3 regions of the Streptomyces sp. NPDC047022 genome follow, and region 1 is predicted to be linked to each of the others. Evidence: riboswitches for the same ligand, from Rfam matches in the RefSeq annotation. Region 1 holds a riboswitch; each other region holds the start of a gene.

Evidence for each region. A riboswitch is a leader RNA that binds a small molecule or an ion and turns the genes downstream of it on or off. The one in region 1 is predicted to bind cyclic di-AMP.
Region 2: it holds a riboswitch for cyclic di-AMP, as region 1 does, so the genes downstream of both, ABZ845_RS10145 (NlpC/P60 family protein) here and ABZ845_RS30080 (M23 family metallopeptidase) in region 1, are expected to answer to the same signal.
Region 3: it holds a riboswitch for cyclic di-AMP, as region 1 does, so the genes downstream of both, ABZ845_RS22835 (M23 family metallopeptidase) here and ABZ845_RS30080 (M23 family metallopeptidase) in region 1, are expected to answer to the same signal.

Annotation. Positions count from the first base shown of each region.
Region 1 covers NZ_JBEYVV010000050.1:21,566-26,647, reverse strand. The annotation lists gene ABZ845_RS30095 (dihydrofolate reductase family protein) at 1-753, shown strand, start outside; tRNA gene ABZ845_RS30090 (tRNA-Met) at 859-932, shown strand; gene ABZ845_RS30085 (PP2C family protein-serine/threonine phosphatase) at 1,154-2,428, shown strand; cyclic di-AMP (ydaO/yuaA leader) riboswitch at 2,662-2,818, shown strand; gene ABZ845_RS30080 (M23 family metallopeptidase) at 2,830-3,837, shown strand; gene ABZ845_RS30075 (aldo/keto reductase) at 3,985-4,929, shown strand; gene ABZ845_RS30070 (PrsW family glutamic-type intramembrane protease) at 5,027-5,082, opposite strand, start outside.
Region 2 covers NZ_JBEYVV010000006.1:187,766-192,847, forward strand. The annotation lists gene mgrA (L-glyceraldehyde 3-phosphate reductase) at 117-1,160, opposite strand; gene ABZ845_RS10135 (hypothetical protein) at 1,531-1,839, shown strand; gene ABZ845_RS10140 (SsgA family sporulation/cell division regulator) at 1,912-2,271, shown strand; gene ABZ845_RS10145 (NlpC/P60 family protein) at 2,374-3,576, opposite strand; cyclic di-AMP (ydaO/yuaA leader) riboswitch at 3,584-3,759, opposite strand; gene ABZ845_RS10150 (helix-turn-helix domain-containing protein) at 4,064-4,756, opposite strand; gene ABZ845_RS10155 (MarR family transcriptional regulator) at 4,924-5,082, shown strand, end outside.
Region 3 covers NZ_JBEYVV010000024.1:48,769-53,850, reverse strand. The annotation lists gene ABZ845_RS22845 (pitrilysin family protein) at 1-555, shown strand, start outside; gene ABZ845_RS22840 (pitrilysin family protein) at 552-1,940, shown strand; cyclic di-AMP (ydaO/yuaA leader) riboswitch at 2,170-2,342, shown strand; gene ABZ845_RS22835 (M23 family metallopeptidase) at 2,355-3,095, shown strand; gene ABZ845_RS22830 (GntR family transcriptional regulator) at 3,297-3,977, shown strand; gene ABZ845_RS22825 (HPr family phosphocarrier protein) at 4,252-4,533, opposite strand; gene ABZ845_RS22820 (GNAT family N-acetyltransferase) at 4,717-5,082, shown strand, end outside.

The sequences.
Region 1 (5,082 bases):
CGGGCGGTCCTCTCGCACCTGAGGGAGGTGAAGGGCGTACGGCGATTGATGGTCGAGGGCGGCGGCCGGGTGCACACCCAGCTGCTGCGGGAGGGGCTCGCGGACGAACTCCAGCTCGCCGTCGCGCCGCTGTTCGTGGGCGAGGCGGACGCGCCGCGGATGTTCGGTCCGGGGGCTTACCCGCCGGGACGGATGCGGCTGGTGGAGACGCGGCAGGTCGGCGATGTCGTGCTGATGCGCTACGTGCCCACGGCACCCGGCACCGGGTCGCTCGCCTCCGCCGCCGACCGGCGGTGGCTGGAGACGGCCTGCGAGCTCGCGGCGCAGTGCCCGCCGTCCGAGACGGCCTTCAGCGTGGGGGCGGTGATCGTCGCGGCCGACGGCACGGAACTGGCGCGGGCGCACTCCCGCGAGGGCGGCGACCCCGTCGTCCACGCGGAGGAGGCGGCCCTGGCGAAGCTGGACGCCGCCGACCCCCGGCTGGCCGGTGCCACCGTCTACAGCAGCCTGGAACCGTGCGCCCGCCGCGCCTCCCGGCCGGCGCCGTGCTCCCGGCTGATCCTGGATGCCGGGGTGCGACGGGTGGTCACCGCCTGGCGTGAACCGGACACGTTCGTGAAGTCGGCCGACGGGAACGCGGTCCTGGTGGCGGAGGGCGCCGATGTGGTGCTGCTGCCGGGGTACGAGGCGCTCGCCAAGGCCCCGAACGCCCATCTGCTCGGCCCGCTCAGCCCGCCGCCGAGCCGCCCCTGACGCGCCGCGGCGGCCCCTCGGGAGACCGGAATCCGCTGGTGAGGGGCCCTGAGCGGAAAACCGTGTGCTTGGCCTCCCGCGCATGGCGTACACTGGTTTCACCGACGCGGGGTGGAGCAGCTCGGTAGCTCGCTGGGCTCATAACCCAGAGGTCGCAGGTTCAAATCCTGTCCCCGCTACTGACGGCGGAGGGCCGGAGTCCGAAAGGGCTCCGGCCCTCCGTGTTTTCCGGGGCATCCCCGTTTTCCGGGGCATCCGCGTTTTCCCGGGCGCGCGTGCCTCCCCGAACCCGGTGTCTTCCCGGGCGCCCGTGCTTTCCAGAACGTCCCTGGGCGCACGCCAGTACTCCGCCCGGCCCACAGCGGTCGCCTTCCGCTCACCTTCCGGAAAGCCTGGACGGGTGGTGCAGCAAGCAGGTGCGCGGTGCGTCGAGACGTTCTACGACCAACATGACCGGCCGGAGGACAGCCGGGCGTCCGGCGATCCCGGACCCGGCGGCAAGGCCGCCGGGGCCCTCGGGGCGCCGGGCCGGGCCGGAGGCGAAGGCAGGGGGGAGGGCGAGACCCTCCGTTCCCTGCGGGTGCGGGCACTGCTGTCAGCCCTGCCCGCGCTGCTCATCGCCATAGGCGCCGGCTACGACTGGCTCACCCTCTCCGATGTCACGGCGGGTCCCCTCTTCACCGCCGCCCCGCTCGTCGCCGCGCTCCTGTACGCGCTGCGCGGCACCGTTCTCACCGGGGTGGCCGCCGTCCTCGCCATCCTCGTGATCCATTTCGGGCCCCGCCTCGGGCTCGGCCTCGCCGCTCGCGCCGGATCGGTCACCGAGACGGTCACCATCGTCACCGTCGCCGTCCTGGCCGTCCTGCTCAATGTGCTCGTACGCCGCAAGAACGAACGCCTGGCCTCAGCCCGCGAGATCGCCGGGGCCGTCCAGCGCGCCGTGCTGCCCGAACCCGCCGCCCGCATCGGCGGACTGGACATCGCCGCCCGCTACGAGGCGGCCCACGCGGGCGCCTTCATCGGCGGTGACCTGTACGCCGTGCAGGACTCCCCGCACGGAGTGCGGCTCATCGTCGGGGACGTGCGCGGAAAGGGAATGGGGGCCGTGGCCGCGGTCGCCGTCCTCATCGGCGCCTTCCGGGAGGCCGCCGAGCAGGAGACGACGCTGGAGGCCGTCGTCCAGCGCCTGGAGCGGGCGCTGTCGCGCGAGGGCACCCGGCGTCAGGGGCTCGACGCGTCCGAGGGTTTCACCACCGCGGTGCTCGTGGAGATCCCGCACGGGGGCGGGGCCACCCGTATCGTCAACCGCGGCCACCCCGCCCCCTTGCTCCTGCTTCCGGACGGCACTCTGAGCGTGCTGGAGACCCAGGAGAGCGCGCTGCCGCTCGGGATGGGCGACCTGGGGATCTGGCCGGACCGCGCCGAGGAGCGGGACTTCCCGCCCGGGGCGACGCTGCTCCTGCACACGGACGGCGTCTCCGAAGCGCGGGACGCGCACGGCGAGTTCTACGATCCCGCGGCCCGGCTGGCCGGATGCGGAACTCCCGCTCCCGGTGCCCTGCTGTCCGCCGTCGTCGAGGATGTCGCCCGCCACACCAAGGGCCGTGCGACGGACGACATGGCTCTGCTCGCGGTACGCCGTCCCGACGCGCCCGAGGTTTCCCGGCCCTCTTGATGATTGTCACGGCCGGTGAGCACATGATGCCTCTCCGCATAACAATTGACGAACCGTCACATTGTCCGAGGTTTATGGAGCGTGGTCAACTCGCCCTTTTTGGGTGGTTCATGGTGTGAAAGTCCTGGCCAAAGGCGTAAAGGATCTCTCTGAACAGCTTGGAATCCGGGTCCCGCGTCTATTAACGTTCGATAACGCAGCGCGGTCGTCCCAGCCGTCACAAGAGGCGGCTCCGTGCGCGTGTGCCGAATCCCGCAAGGGAGCCGGGGAACCACCACCTTGGGGTGAATCGGGCGGAGACCGTCGTGGCAGCACGGCTGGTATACGCGCGTAGGAGACCTTCCTCTCCGAACCCGTCAGCTAACCCGGTAGGCGAGACGGAAGGAAAGGAGTGCGCCCACGTGGCGTCCAACCGGCCTGCCCAGAGCACCTCGTTCGCCCCGAACGACACCCACGCGTTCGGCTTCGCACCCGGCGCCGACGAGGCCCCCTGGGAGGAGTGGAACCCCACCGAGGACTCCCTCCGTCCCGTCCGCGGTCGCCACCGCGTCAGCAAGCAGCGTGGGGGCGGACTCGCGCGCAGCTCCACCGTGCTCGGCGTCGGCGTGATAGCGGCCGTCGGCGCGGGCGGTATGGCCAGTGCCCAGACCGGCAAGGCGCCCGTCTCCATCTCCATGCCGGACCTGTCCTCGCTCACGCACTCGGCCAAGGAGCTGATCGGCGAGGACACCGGCGCGAAGCACTCCGAAGGCACGACGGCCACCGAGGCGGCGTCGGACGGCTCCGGCGCGGGTGAGGCGCTGCGCTCCCGCATCATGCAGCAGGCCGAGTCCCAGCGGGACAGCCTGGCATCCGCTTCCGTGCAGGCGACGGAAGACGCCGCCGTGAAGAAGGCCGCCGCCGCGGCGGCCAAGGCGCAGGACGACGCCGTGGCCAAGATCGCCGCCGCCAAGAAGGCGGAAGAGGCCAAGAAGAAGGCCGAGGAGGCGAGGCTGGCCGAACTCGCCAAGCAGTACACGCTGCCGACCTCCTCCTACACCCTCACCTCCCGCTTCGGTGACGCCGGTTCCATGTGGTCCTCCGGCTACCACACCGGTCTCGACTTCGCCGCGCCCACCGGGACGCTCATCAAGGCGATCCACAGCGGCACCATCACGGAGGCCGGCTGGGCCGGAGCCTACGGCTACCGCACGATCCTGACGCTGGACGACGGCACGCAACTCTGGTTCTGCCACCAGTCGTCCATCAACGTCAGCGTGGGCCAGAAGGTGTCCACGGGCGACGTCATCGGGCGCGTCGGCGCGACCGGCAATGTGACCGGACCGCACGTGCACCTGGAGGTCCACCCGAACGGCGGCGCCGCGATCGACCCGATGGCCTGGCTGCAGGGCAAGGGCCTCAACCCCTGACGGACGCCCCGGCAGGGGCCCCGAAGCATCCCCGCCGACCGCCCCCGGGCCGCAGTGCCCGCGGGGCGGAGTGCGGGGATCCGTTCATTTGCGTGATCTTTGCCCCGCTCCGGAACGCCACTGCCGGTACGGGCGTTGACGCAGTTCATGACTTCCCTTCGCAAGCTCGGCTCCTCCGACCTCGAGGTCTTCCCGCTCTCCCTCGGCGGCAACGTCTTCGGCTGGACCGCCGACGAGGCGCAGTCCTTCGCCGTCCTCGACGCCTACACCGCGGCCGGCGGCAACTTCATCGACACGGCCGACGCGTACTCGGCCTGGGTTCCCGGCCACCGGGGCGGTGAGTCCGAGACCGTCCTCGGCGCATGGCTGAAGGCGCGCGGCAACCGCGCGGACGTCGTCGTCGCCACCAAGGTCAGCCAGCACCCCGAGTACAAGGGGCTGTCCGCGGCGAACATCAAGGCCGCGGCCGACGCGTCGCTGCGCCGCCTGGACACAGACCACATCGACCTCTACTACACACACTTCGATCAGCCGGACGTGCCCGTCGAGGAGATCATCGGCGCGCTCGACGAACTGGTGAAGGCGGGCAAGGTGCGCGCCATCGGCGCCTCCAACATCTCCGCCGAGCGCCTGAAGGAGTCCCTCGACTTCTCCGACCGCGAGAACCTGGCGCGCTACGTGGCACTCCAGCCGCACTACAACCTGGTCTCGCGCGACACATACGAGGGCGCGCTCCAGGACGTCGCCTCCCGGACCGGCCTCGCGGCGATGCCGTACTACGCGCTGGCCGCCGGCTTCCTCACGGGCAAGTACCGGCCGGGCGCCACCGTGGACTCGGCGCGGGCGCAGGGCGCGGGCAAGCACCTTCGGACCGAACGCGGCCCCCGGGTCCTGGCGACCCTCGACGAGATCGCGGTGGACCGGGGCGTGGAGGTCGCGACGGTGGCCCTGGCATGGCTGGCCGGCCGGCCGACGGTGGCGGCCCCGATCGCCTCCGCCCGCACGCCGCAGCAGTTGCCGGCCCTGCTCGCGGTGGCCGATCTGGTGCTCACCGAGGAGGAGACGGAGAAACTGACGGCGGCTTCCGCCTGACCGGCGGGCCCGGCGCCCGGCCCCGTGGGCTCCGCGTATCCCCGTGCCGTGCCCCCGTCGTATCCCCGTGCCGTGCCCCGCGTGCTCCTGTGTGCCGCTACGCGCGATACGGGTTGTGCTGCCCAGGGTGCACGGGGTGCGGAGCGTGCGCGG
Region 2 (5,082 bases), on a different contig from region 1:
GCGAAGGCGGCTGGACGCCGCATACGCGTCGGCCCCGGTGCCGCACCTGGGTGCGGCACCGGGGCCGAAGTGTGAGGGGCGAACCCGCGGAGTCCGGTCGGGCGGCCCTCGGAAGGTCAGCGCACGTTTCCGCGGCGGGCGTCCTGCCACAGGTCGACGCCGCCGTCGGTGGCGTACTTGTCGATCTCGGCGAGTTCCTCCGCGCTGAAGTCGAGGTTCTCCAGCGCGGCCACGTTCTGTTCCAGCTGCTCCGTACGTGAAGCGCCGATGACGAGCGAGGTGACGCGCTCGTCGCGCAGTGCCCACGCCAGGGCCATCTGGGCGAGGGTCTGTCCACGCCGCGCCGCGATGTCATTGAGGGCGCGCAGCCTGCGCAGCATGTCGTCCGAGAGCCACGCGGTGTCGAAGGACTTGCCCTGTGCGGCCCTCGAGCCCTCCGGGATGCCGTCGAGGTAGCGCCCGGTCAGCAGGCCCTGCGCCAGCGCCGTGAAGCCGATGACCCCGAAACCCTCGTCCTGGGCGGTGTCGAGCAGCCCGTCGGTCTCGATCCACCGGTTGAGCATGCTGTACGACGGCTGGTGGATCAGGAGCGGGGTGCCGAGCTCACGGAGGATGGCCACGGCCTCGCGGGTCCGTTCGGCGTCGTACGAGGAGATGCCGACATACAGGGCCTTGCCCTGGCGGACGGCGGTGTCCAGCGCGCCCATCGTCTCCTCCAGCGGCGTGGTCGCGTCGAGCCGGTGGGAGTAGAAGATGTCCACGTAGTCGAGCCCCATGCGGCTCAGCGACTGGTCGAGCGACGCGAGCAGGTACTTCCGGGAGCCGCCGCCCTGTCCGTAGGGGCCGGGCCACATGTCCCAGCCGGCCTTGGTGGAGATCACCAGTTCATCGCGGTACGGGGCCAGGTCCTGCTTCATCAGGCGCCCGAAGTTGATCTCCGCGGAGCCGTAGGGCGGCCCGTAGTTGTTCGCGAGGTCATGGTGGGTGATCCCGAGGTCGAAGGCCCGCAGGGCGATGTCGCGCTGGGTCTCGAACGGCTGGTCGTCTCCGAAGTTGTGCCAGTAACCCAGGGACAGCAGGGGAAGGTCGAGCCCCGAGCGTCCGGTGCGCCGGTAGCGCATGGTGCCGCTGTAGCGATCGGGGTCCGCGAGGTAGTTCATCGGATGGTCTCCGGTGGTGCAGTAAAGAGTGCCCGTCGGGATCGAGGGCACGGGCCCACCCTGCTCCTAAGTGATCCTGAAGTCCAACTGTTCCCTTTCATGGGATTCACCAGTGCCGTTTCTTAATCGCTCCCGCGTTGCCGTACGGGGGTGTTGAGCCGCTCTTCGCACCCTTCCGACGTGCTGTGATGAGCCTCACCGCAAACATGAGGGGCCCCTCGAGTACTCTGGCGGAGTCGAACGTGAGGGACCCCTCCGAATTGGTTCGGCCGCCCGGCGGAAGACGGGTACAACCGTCTTGCAACGCCGTTCACAGAGCGAGGCCACACGCCTACGAGGCGGAATCGTGGCACGTCACAGGGAGATGATTATGAACAGGTTCGTCAGGCGCGTTCCGGCCGCTGTCGCTTCCGCGCTGATCGTGGGCGGAGCCGTTCTCGGCGCCGGTGGTACGGCGTCGGCGGCGACGTCCGGACCTGTAGACCGGGCCTCGGTCGTCAGCCACGAGGACCACGGCGTCCGCAGTGGCAAGCCCGCCGCGTACCAGGAGGGACAGTTCCGCTGGGACGGTCACCGCCTCTACGTCTGGAACCACGGCTGGTGGAAGGACGTGACCCCGGTCCGGAACGGCAGCGTCGACCTCTGGATCGTGGACCAGCTGCTGACCGCCCAGCACTGACGGACCGTGAAAGCGTCGAGAGCCGTGGCGTACGAGCTGCCCGTACGGCTCGTCCTGTCACGTGAGCTGTCCATGCCGTTGTCCATGGAACTCCACTACGAGGCCGGGGACCCCTACGCCGTCCGCGCCGTCTTCGAGACTGGCGGCGGCACGGACGGCGCGGTGGTCGAGTGGTTCTTCAGCCGCGACACGCTGACCGAGGCCCTGCGGGGGCACGCGGGTCATGGAGACGTCCGCATGTGGTCGGGCGACGGACTCGGCAGGGATGTGCTCTACATCGCCCTCAGCCCGCCGGCGGGTTCGGTCCTGCTCGAACTCCCGGCGGACGGCGTGGAATCCTTCCTCGGCGAAACGCGGCTCATGGTGCCGCCCGGGTCCGAGCCGGAGCACTTGGACCTGGATGCGGAGCTGGCGCATCTGCTGGCGGGCTGAACCCCGGATGTCAGCTCCTGGCCGGAAGACGCCCGAGCTCTGGTACAACGCAGAACTCGGGCGGCCGTCCGGCTTCACCCGGAAGACGCTCGCCGCCGTCACTCAGGCCGGCCGTACCACGCTGTGGATGATCGACTCACCGCCGTAGTAGATCGACTCCTCGCGGACGTATGCGCCGGGCTTCGGAGCGTGGATCATCATGCCGTTGCCGATGTAGATGCCGACGTGGCTGATGTCGTCGTAGAAGAAGACGAGGTCACCCGGCTGCGCATTGGCCAGGGAAACCGTGGTGCCCACGTTGACCTGGTCGTACGTGGTCCGCGGCAGATTCACGCCCGCAGCCCTCCAGGCGGCCGAGGTGAGGCCGGAGCAGTCGTAGGAGCCGGGACCGGTGGCGCCCCAGACGTACGGCTTGCCGATCTGCGCGCGGGCGAAGGCGAGCGCCTTTGCGGCCTTGGCGGTGTACGAGGAGTCCGAGGACGAGCCGGTCGAGCCCGTCGAGCCCGTCGAACCGGTCGAACCCGTAGAGGTCGTCGAGCCGGAAGAACCGGACGAGCTCGAGGATCTCGCGGCGGCGGCTTTCTGCGCCGCCTCCGCGGCCGCCTGCTCTTTCGCGAGCTCCGCGGCCTTGCGCGCGGCCTCCTCCTGCTTCTGCTTCTCGATCGCGGCGAGCCGGGCCTTCTCCTGCGCCGTCAGCTCGGAGAGCAGTTGGCGAGCCGAGGCGAGCTTCTGCTGCACGGCGGCCTTCTCGGTCTTCAGCTCGTTCTGCGACGCGGTCAGCGTCTGGAGGCTCTTGGCGGCCTCCTGCCGCTGCTTCATGGTCGCCGACTGCTGGGTGACGTAGTCGTCGACCGCGCCCTTTTCCCGTGAGGTCAGCCTGCCCATCAGCTGGGTCTGGTCGAAGTAGTCCTGCGGCGAGTTCGCGAGGAAGAAGGTGGCGGTGTCGGGCGCGGCGGCCCCCGTCCGGTACTGGGCGGCGGCGAACGTACCCAGTTCCTCACGCGCCTTGTTGAGCTTCTCCGTGCGCCGGGCGACGTCGTCCAGCAAGGTGTCGACGCTCTTGCGCTGCTTGTCGGCCTTCTCCTTGGCCTCGTTGTACTTGTCGGTAGCCGACTCCGCCTGGTGGTACAGGTCGTCGACCTTCTTCTCGACCTCCTCGACGCTCGGCTTTCCGTCGGAGGAGGGGGCGGCGTTGGCGGTCTGGGACAACAGGGCCACGGTGGTGAGCGCGGCCGTGGCGATGGCGGGGGTGCGTATGCCCGTTACCAGGGCACTGGCGGGGCGCGACTTGCGATGCGACGCCAAGGGAGGCGACTCCTTCCATTTTCCGCCTACCGAGTTAGCTGTCGGGTTCGGGCGGGTGGTTCGGAAGGGTTGCCCTACAGCCCAATTCCCCGCGGGAGGCTGGGCCGATTCACCCCAAGGTCGGTTGGGTCCCCGGCTCCGGATGCCGTGAAGGGGGCACGCCGGACTCGGCGGAGGCCGAGCGGCCCGGCGACGTTCGCCGGTGGGTGCCGTACGGCCCGCCCGTGACGGTAGCCAACTGATGTGGCCCCTGTGAAGGTTGGTGGGTGATATGCCCGATACATTTTCGTGACTTCAAGCGGGACTCCTCCGCTGTGTCGCCCTGTTCGCGGAGCGTGACGCCGCGAGCGGGGCCGCAGTACCGCTCATGCCGTCGGCATTGGAGAGACGGTTCTCGAAGAACCGGCTCCAACGGAATCGGGCCGTGGCCACGAGATATGAGGAACGCGCGGTCGGCTACGAGGCGATCGTTGCCAAGAACGCCTGTTCAGCACTCGGCGCAGGCATCCTCGCGGCACTCGAAGGCGGTGAGGGATTCATCGACCTGCCGGCGAGTGAGCGGGGGCTCGGGGAGTTCATGGGCGCACTGGGCGCGGAACGCGTCGAGCATCAGATGGAGGTGGCGCCGCCAGGCGTTGGGGGCGACGGTGCGGGTCGCCTGGATGATGCCCGCCTGCGACCACATGACGAAGGCGAGGTCCTCGGGAACGACGTCGTCCCGCAGGACTCCCTGCTGCTGGGCGTTGTGGAAGATCTGGTCGGCCAGTTCCTTCGCGCGCTCGACGGACTGGCAACTGACCGCGTGGGTCGGCAGCTTGGACGAGACGAGGTCGTTGAAGGCGCGGTCGCACGCCTGGAGTTCGGCGAACCTCTCCAGGTAGTGGCAGAACCCCTGCCAGGCGTCGTCCATGGCCGCCGCTTCTTCGGCGGCGTCGAGCAGATCGGTGAACTTTGCCGCGAAGAGCTCTTCGACCAGGGCGAGCCGGGTGGGGAAGTGCCGGTAGAGCGTGCCGATGGCGACGCCGGCCTGACGGGCCACGCCCTCGAGCGAGGCGCCCACGCCCTCGACCGCGAACGCGTCGCGGGCGGCGGCCACGATCGCGTCCCGGTTGCGCTGCGCGTCTCGGCGCAGTGGTTTGGCCGGTGCCTCGGGCGCGGGGAGAGCGGAACGGGGGCTCATGTGTCGAGCGTAACATGAGGGCCCCCTCGAAATCGGCGGTGTGCCTCGTATCACCTGATGGGGGAGGGGTCTGTCGCGCCACCGAATGGCGGGAGGCGCAGATCGAGTCGTGGGCGGCCGGGTGCACAGGACTTGTTTCACGCTACATGTAAGTGCATGATGCGGTTATGCATAAGCGGGTTATGGATCCGGCGGCCCCTCAGGTGTCGTCGGAGGACTTGATGACCGCCGTCGAGCAGATGGTCCGGTATGTACGCCACAGCGCCACGGCCGGCGGCCTGAGCGCGGCGGCGTCCTCCGCGCTCGCCCGGCTCGGCCGCGAGGGA
Region 3 (5,082 bases), on a different contig from region 1:
GCGTGCGACGCGGCCGACGTGGCCCTGACCATCATCGGCGGCGGCGAGTCCTCCCGCCTTTACAACCGGCTGGTACGACGTGACCGCACCGCGGTCGCCGCCGGGTTCGGCCTGCTGAGGCTCGCCGCGGCGCCCTCCCTGGGCTGGCTGGACGTGAAGACCTCCGGCGACGTCGAGGTGCCGGTCATCGAGGCGGCGATCGACGAGGAGCTCGCCCGGTTCGCCGAAGAAGGGCCCACGCCCGAGGAGATGGAGCGCGCCCAGGCCCAGCTGGAGCGCGAATGGCTGGACCGTCTCGGCACGGTCGCGGGCCGCGCCGACGAACTGTGCCGTTTCGCCGTGCTGTTCGGTGATCCGCAGCTCGCCCTGACCGCCGTGGACCGCGTCCTGGAGGTCACCGCCGACGAGGTCCGGGAGATCGCCAAGGCCAGGCTGCGCCCGGACAACCGCGCGGTGCTCGTGTACGAACCGGTCGCACCCGGAGCCGAGACCGCCGAAGCAGCAGAGACCACCGCCGCCGAAGGCACCAGCGAAGACGAGGAGTCGGCGAAGTGACCGAGCTCGCGACCATGGACTTCCACCCGCAGCCCCAGCCCGGCGAGGCCCGGCCCTGGGCCTTCCCGGCGCCCGAGCGCGGCGCGCTCGGCAACGGCCTGACCGTGCTGCGCTGCCACCGCCCCGGCCAGCGGGTCGTCGCCGTCGAGGTGATGCTCGACGCGCCCCTGGACGCCGAGCCCGACGGACTCGACGGCGTCGCCACGATCATGGCGCGCGCGTTCTCCGAGGGCACCGACAAGCACTCCGCCGAGGAGTTCGCCGCGGAGCTCGAGCGCTGCGGCGCCACCCTCGACGCGCACGCCGATCACCCCGGCGTGCGCCTGTCCCTCGAAGTGCCGGTCTCCCGCCTGCCGAAGGCACTCGGGCTGCTCGCCGACGCCCTGAGGTCGCCGGCGTTCGAGGACAGCGAGGTGGACCGCCTGGTGCGCAACCGCCTCGACGAGATCCCCCATGAGACCGCCAACCCGGCCCGGCGTGCCGCGAAGGAGCTCTCCAAGGAGCTGTTTCCGGCGTCCTCGCGCATGTCGCGCCCGCGCCAGGGCACCGAGGAGACGGTCTCGCGCATCGACTCCGCCGCCGTCCGCGCCTTCTACGAGCGCCATGTCCGCCCGGCGACCGCCACCGCGGTCGTGGTCGGGGACCTCACCGGGATCGACCTCGACGAGCTGCTCGCGGACACCCTCGGCGCCTGGACGGGAGCCCCCGCCGGCCCGCGTCCCGTGCCGCCGGTGACGGCGGACGACACCGGCCGAGTGATCATCGTGGACCGCCCCGGAGCCGTCCAGACGCAGCTGCTGATCGGCCGGATCGGAGCCGACCGGCATGACCGCGTGTGGCCCCCCCAGGTGCTCGGTACCTACTGTCTGGGCGGGACCCTCACCTCGCGTCTGGACCGGGTCCTGCGCGAGGAGAAGGGCTACACCTACGGGGTGCGGGCGTTCGGTCAGGTGCTGCGCTCCGCGCCCGACGGCACGGGCGCCGCGATGCTGGCCATCAGCGGCTCCGTCGACACGCCGAACACCGGTCCGGCGCTCGACGACCTCTGGAAGGTACTGCGCACGCTGGCGGCCGAGGGCCTGACGGACGCCGAGCGCGATGTCGCCGTGCAGAATCTGGTCGGCGTGGCACCGCTGAAGTTCGAGACGGCCGCCGCCGTCGCGAGCACGCTCGCCGACCAGGTCGAGCAGCACCTTCCGGACGACTTCCAGGCGACGCTGTATCAGGCACTCGCGGCCACCGGCACGGTGGAGGCGACGGCAGCCGTCGTGAACGCGTTCCCCGTGGACCGTCTGGTGACCGTCCTCGTCGGCGATGCCGCGCATATCGAGGAGCCCGTGAGGCAACTGGGCATCGGCGAAGTGAGCGTCGTACCCGCGGAGTAGCAGGACACCACGCACGCTCGGCGGCGCCCCGCGGGGCGCGTGGCCGGGGCCCTGGCGGTCTTTTCACCACCAGGGCCCCGGCCCCGTGTGTTTGTCCGTATTGCCGCGAGGTTGCCTGTCTGCCCTGTGGGATGCGCTACAAACACCGCTGCCGGTTTGGTGTTGGAAAGACGGTCCTTCTAGCGTCGTCCGGGCTGTCCGTCAGGCAGTGCGCCGCACCCGCGGCACCGGACAGCCATCGCCGAGTCCCCGTACGGCGCGAGCCAGGGGAGCCGGGGACCCACCCTGCGCCTTCGCGACCGGAGGCGCCCATGTCCCTGGGGTGAATCGGGCGCAAGCCCGTAGGAGACCTTCCTGCTCCGAACCCGTCAGCTAACCCGGTAGGCGAGAGGGAAGGAAAGGACCAGCCACTTCATGGCGTTCACCTGCGCCACCGGGAAGCACCGTCGTCCCAGCAGCATGAGGCGTACGACCGCGAACGCCGTGGGCGTCGCGGCACTCACCACCACCGGCGTCATCGGCACGCTGTCCGCGCCGGCGCTCGCCGCCGGCGCTCCCGTGGAGCAGACCGGTCTGATGCGGGCCGTCGCTCTCGGGGACTCGGTCGCCGACAAGATCGACGCCCAGGCCGCCGCCCAGAAGCAGGCAGCCGAGCGGAAGCAGGCCGAGGAGGCCGCGCGCAAGCTGGCCGCCAAGGAGCGGGAGGCCAAGGAGCGCGCCGCCCGCGAGGCCGAGCGCCGCCGCCTGAACACCTTCGTGGCGCCGATCTACGGCTCCTATGTCTCCACGGGCTACCGCACCGGTGGATCCCTGTGGTCCTCCGGCGCCCACACCGGCATCGACTTCCACGCCGCCACCGGAACCCCCGTGCACGCCGTGGGCGCCGGCACGGTCGTCGAGACGGGCTGGGGCGGCGCGTACGGCAACCAGATCGTCATCAGGATGAACGACGGCTCCTACACCCAGTACGGCCATCTCTCGTCCATCGGCGTCTCGGTGGGGCAGCGGGTCACCCCGGGCAGCCGGATAGCGCTTTCGGGAGCCACGGGAAACACCACCGGGCCGCACCTGCACTTCGAGGCCCGTACGTCCCCCGAGTACGGCTCGGACATCGACCCCGTCGCCTACCTGCGGTCGCACGGCGTGAACGTCTGACGAACGTTCGTACGTGCACCGTGTGCCGTACCGCGGCGGCCCCGGCTCAGTGCCGGGGCCGTTGTCGTTTCGAACCGCTGTTTGTCCAAAAAATATCCATGGATTCCGGCCCGCCGTCGGAAATTCCGCTCCGCTGCAATAGAGTCGGTTGAACACACGCCGATCGGCGACGTTTCGCGGGAATTAAGGCGGAGGTCGGACATGCGTATTCCGGCGCACGCGGTATGCACGGCGATCCGTGACGACATCGTCTCGGGTGTCCACGCACGCGGCAGCCGGCTCACCGAGGAGCTTCTCGCGCGCCGGTACGGCGTCTCCCGCGTCCCCGTGCGCGAGGCGCTGCGCACACTGGAGGCCGAGGGCTTCGTGGTCACCCGCAGGCACGCCGGCGCGTGCGTGGCGGAACCCACCGATCAGGAGGGCGGCGACCTCCTGGAGATGCGGTTACTCCTGGAGCCGCTCGGTGCCGCGCGGGCCGCGCAGCGCCGCACGGAGGCCCATCTCAAGGTCCTGCGCGGCCTGGTCAGACTGGGTCAGGAGCGGGCCAGGAGGGGCGGCGGCGAGGATCTGCGCTCGCTGGGTGCCTGGTTCCACGAGACGCTCGCCCAGGCCAGCGCGAGCCCCGCGCTGACCTCCGCGCTCGCCCAGCTGCGGCATAAGATCGCCTGGATGTACGTCGTGGAGGCGCCGCTCAGCCCCCTGGAGTCCTGGGCGGAGCACGGCGCCATCGTGGACGCCGTCGCACGCGGCGACGGCGAGCGCGCCCGGGCGATCATGGCTCTCCACGCCGAACGGACGACCGCGGCGCACCGGCTGCGCTTCCCCGGCCGGGCGGGCGGCGCCGACCGCGTGAGGACTTCGAAACACCCCGTAAACATGTAGGGACTCCGGCATTAACGCGGGCGCCGTATACAAAGAGAGGTATTCGCGGCGGCATTCGGTGAGCGGCTCTTCCGGATGTCTTTATTTCCGTGTGCCCGGGAAAACGGGTGGCGTGATTTTCGCGTGCCGCGCGCTTTTGTGCCTTCCTCCGTGCGCCGCCGAATTGCGTGCCGCGCATACGGCGAAGCCGCGCCTTCCCGTGGGCCGACGCGGCTGAGCCGTGGGGGGACGCCCGAGGGCTCCCCAGGGCGCCCGAAGACGCCCGAAAGGCAGATCAGACGGTCTCGGGAAGCTCCTCGAGCCCCTCCGCGACCAGCTTGGCGAGACGGTCCAGAGCGGCGTCCGCACCCTCCGCGTCCGAGGCGAGGACGATCTCCTCGCCACCCTGCGCGCCCAGACCGAGGACCGCGAGCATGGACGCGGCGTTCACGGGGTTGCCGTCGGCCTTGGCGATGGTCACGGGAACTCCGGAGGCCGTGGCCGCCCGGACGAAGATGGAGGCGGGGCGGGCGTGGAGGCCCTCGGCCCAGCCGACGTTGACGCGGCGCTCAGCCATGTGATGCTGCCCTTCAGGTGTTCAGGGTTGTCTAGACCAGTGTTCCATATGTGCAGCGCGCCCAGGAAGGGGTGGCGGTGATGCACCGGGCGGACCCCGGTCCGACCTTCTCAGCCTGCCTCGCGCCACCGCCGGACGCGAGCGAGCCGGAGCCTTAACCTGGGGCGCATGAACCTGGGGCGCATGCAGACCGCGTCGGACCGGCACGAATACCCCGCACACTGGGAAGCCGACGTGGTGCTGCGAGACGGCGGCACCGCGCGCATCCGGCCCATCACCGTCGATGACGCCGAGCGCCTCGTCAGCTTCTACGAGCAGGTCTCGGACGAATCGAAGTACTACCGCTTCTTCGCGCCGTACCCCCGTCTGTCCGCCAAGGACGTCCGCCGCTTCACCCACCACGACTTCGTGGACAGGGTGGGTCTCGCGGCCACCGTGGGCGGCGAGTTCATCGCCACCGTGCGCTACGACCGCATCGGCGACGACGGGATGCCCGCCTCCGCGCCCGCCGACGAGGCCGAGGTCGCCTTCCTGGTGCAGGACGCGCAC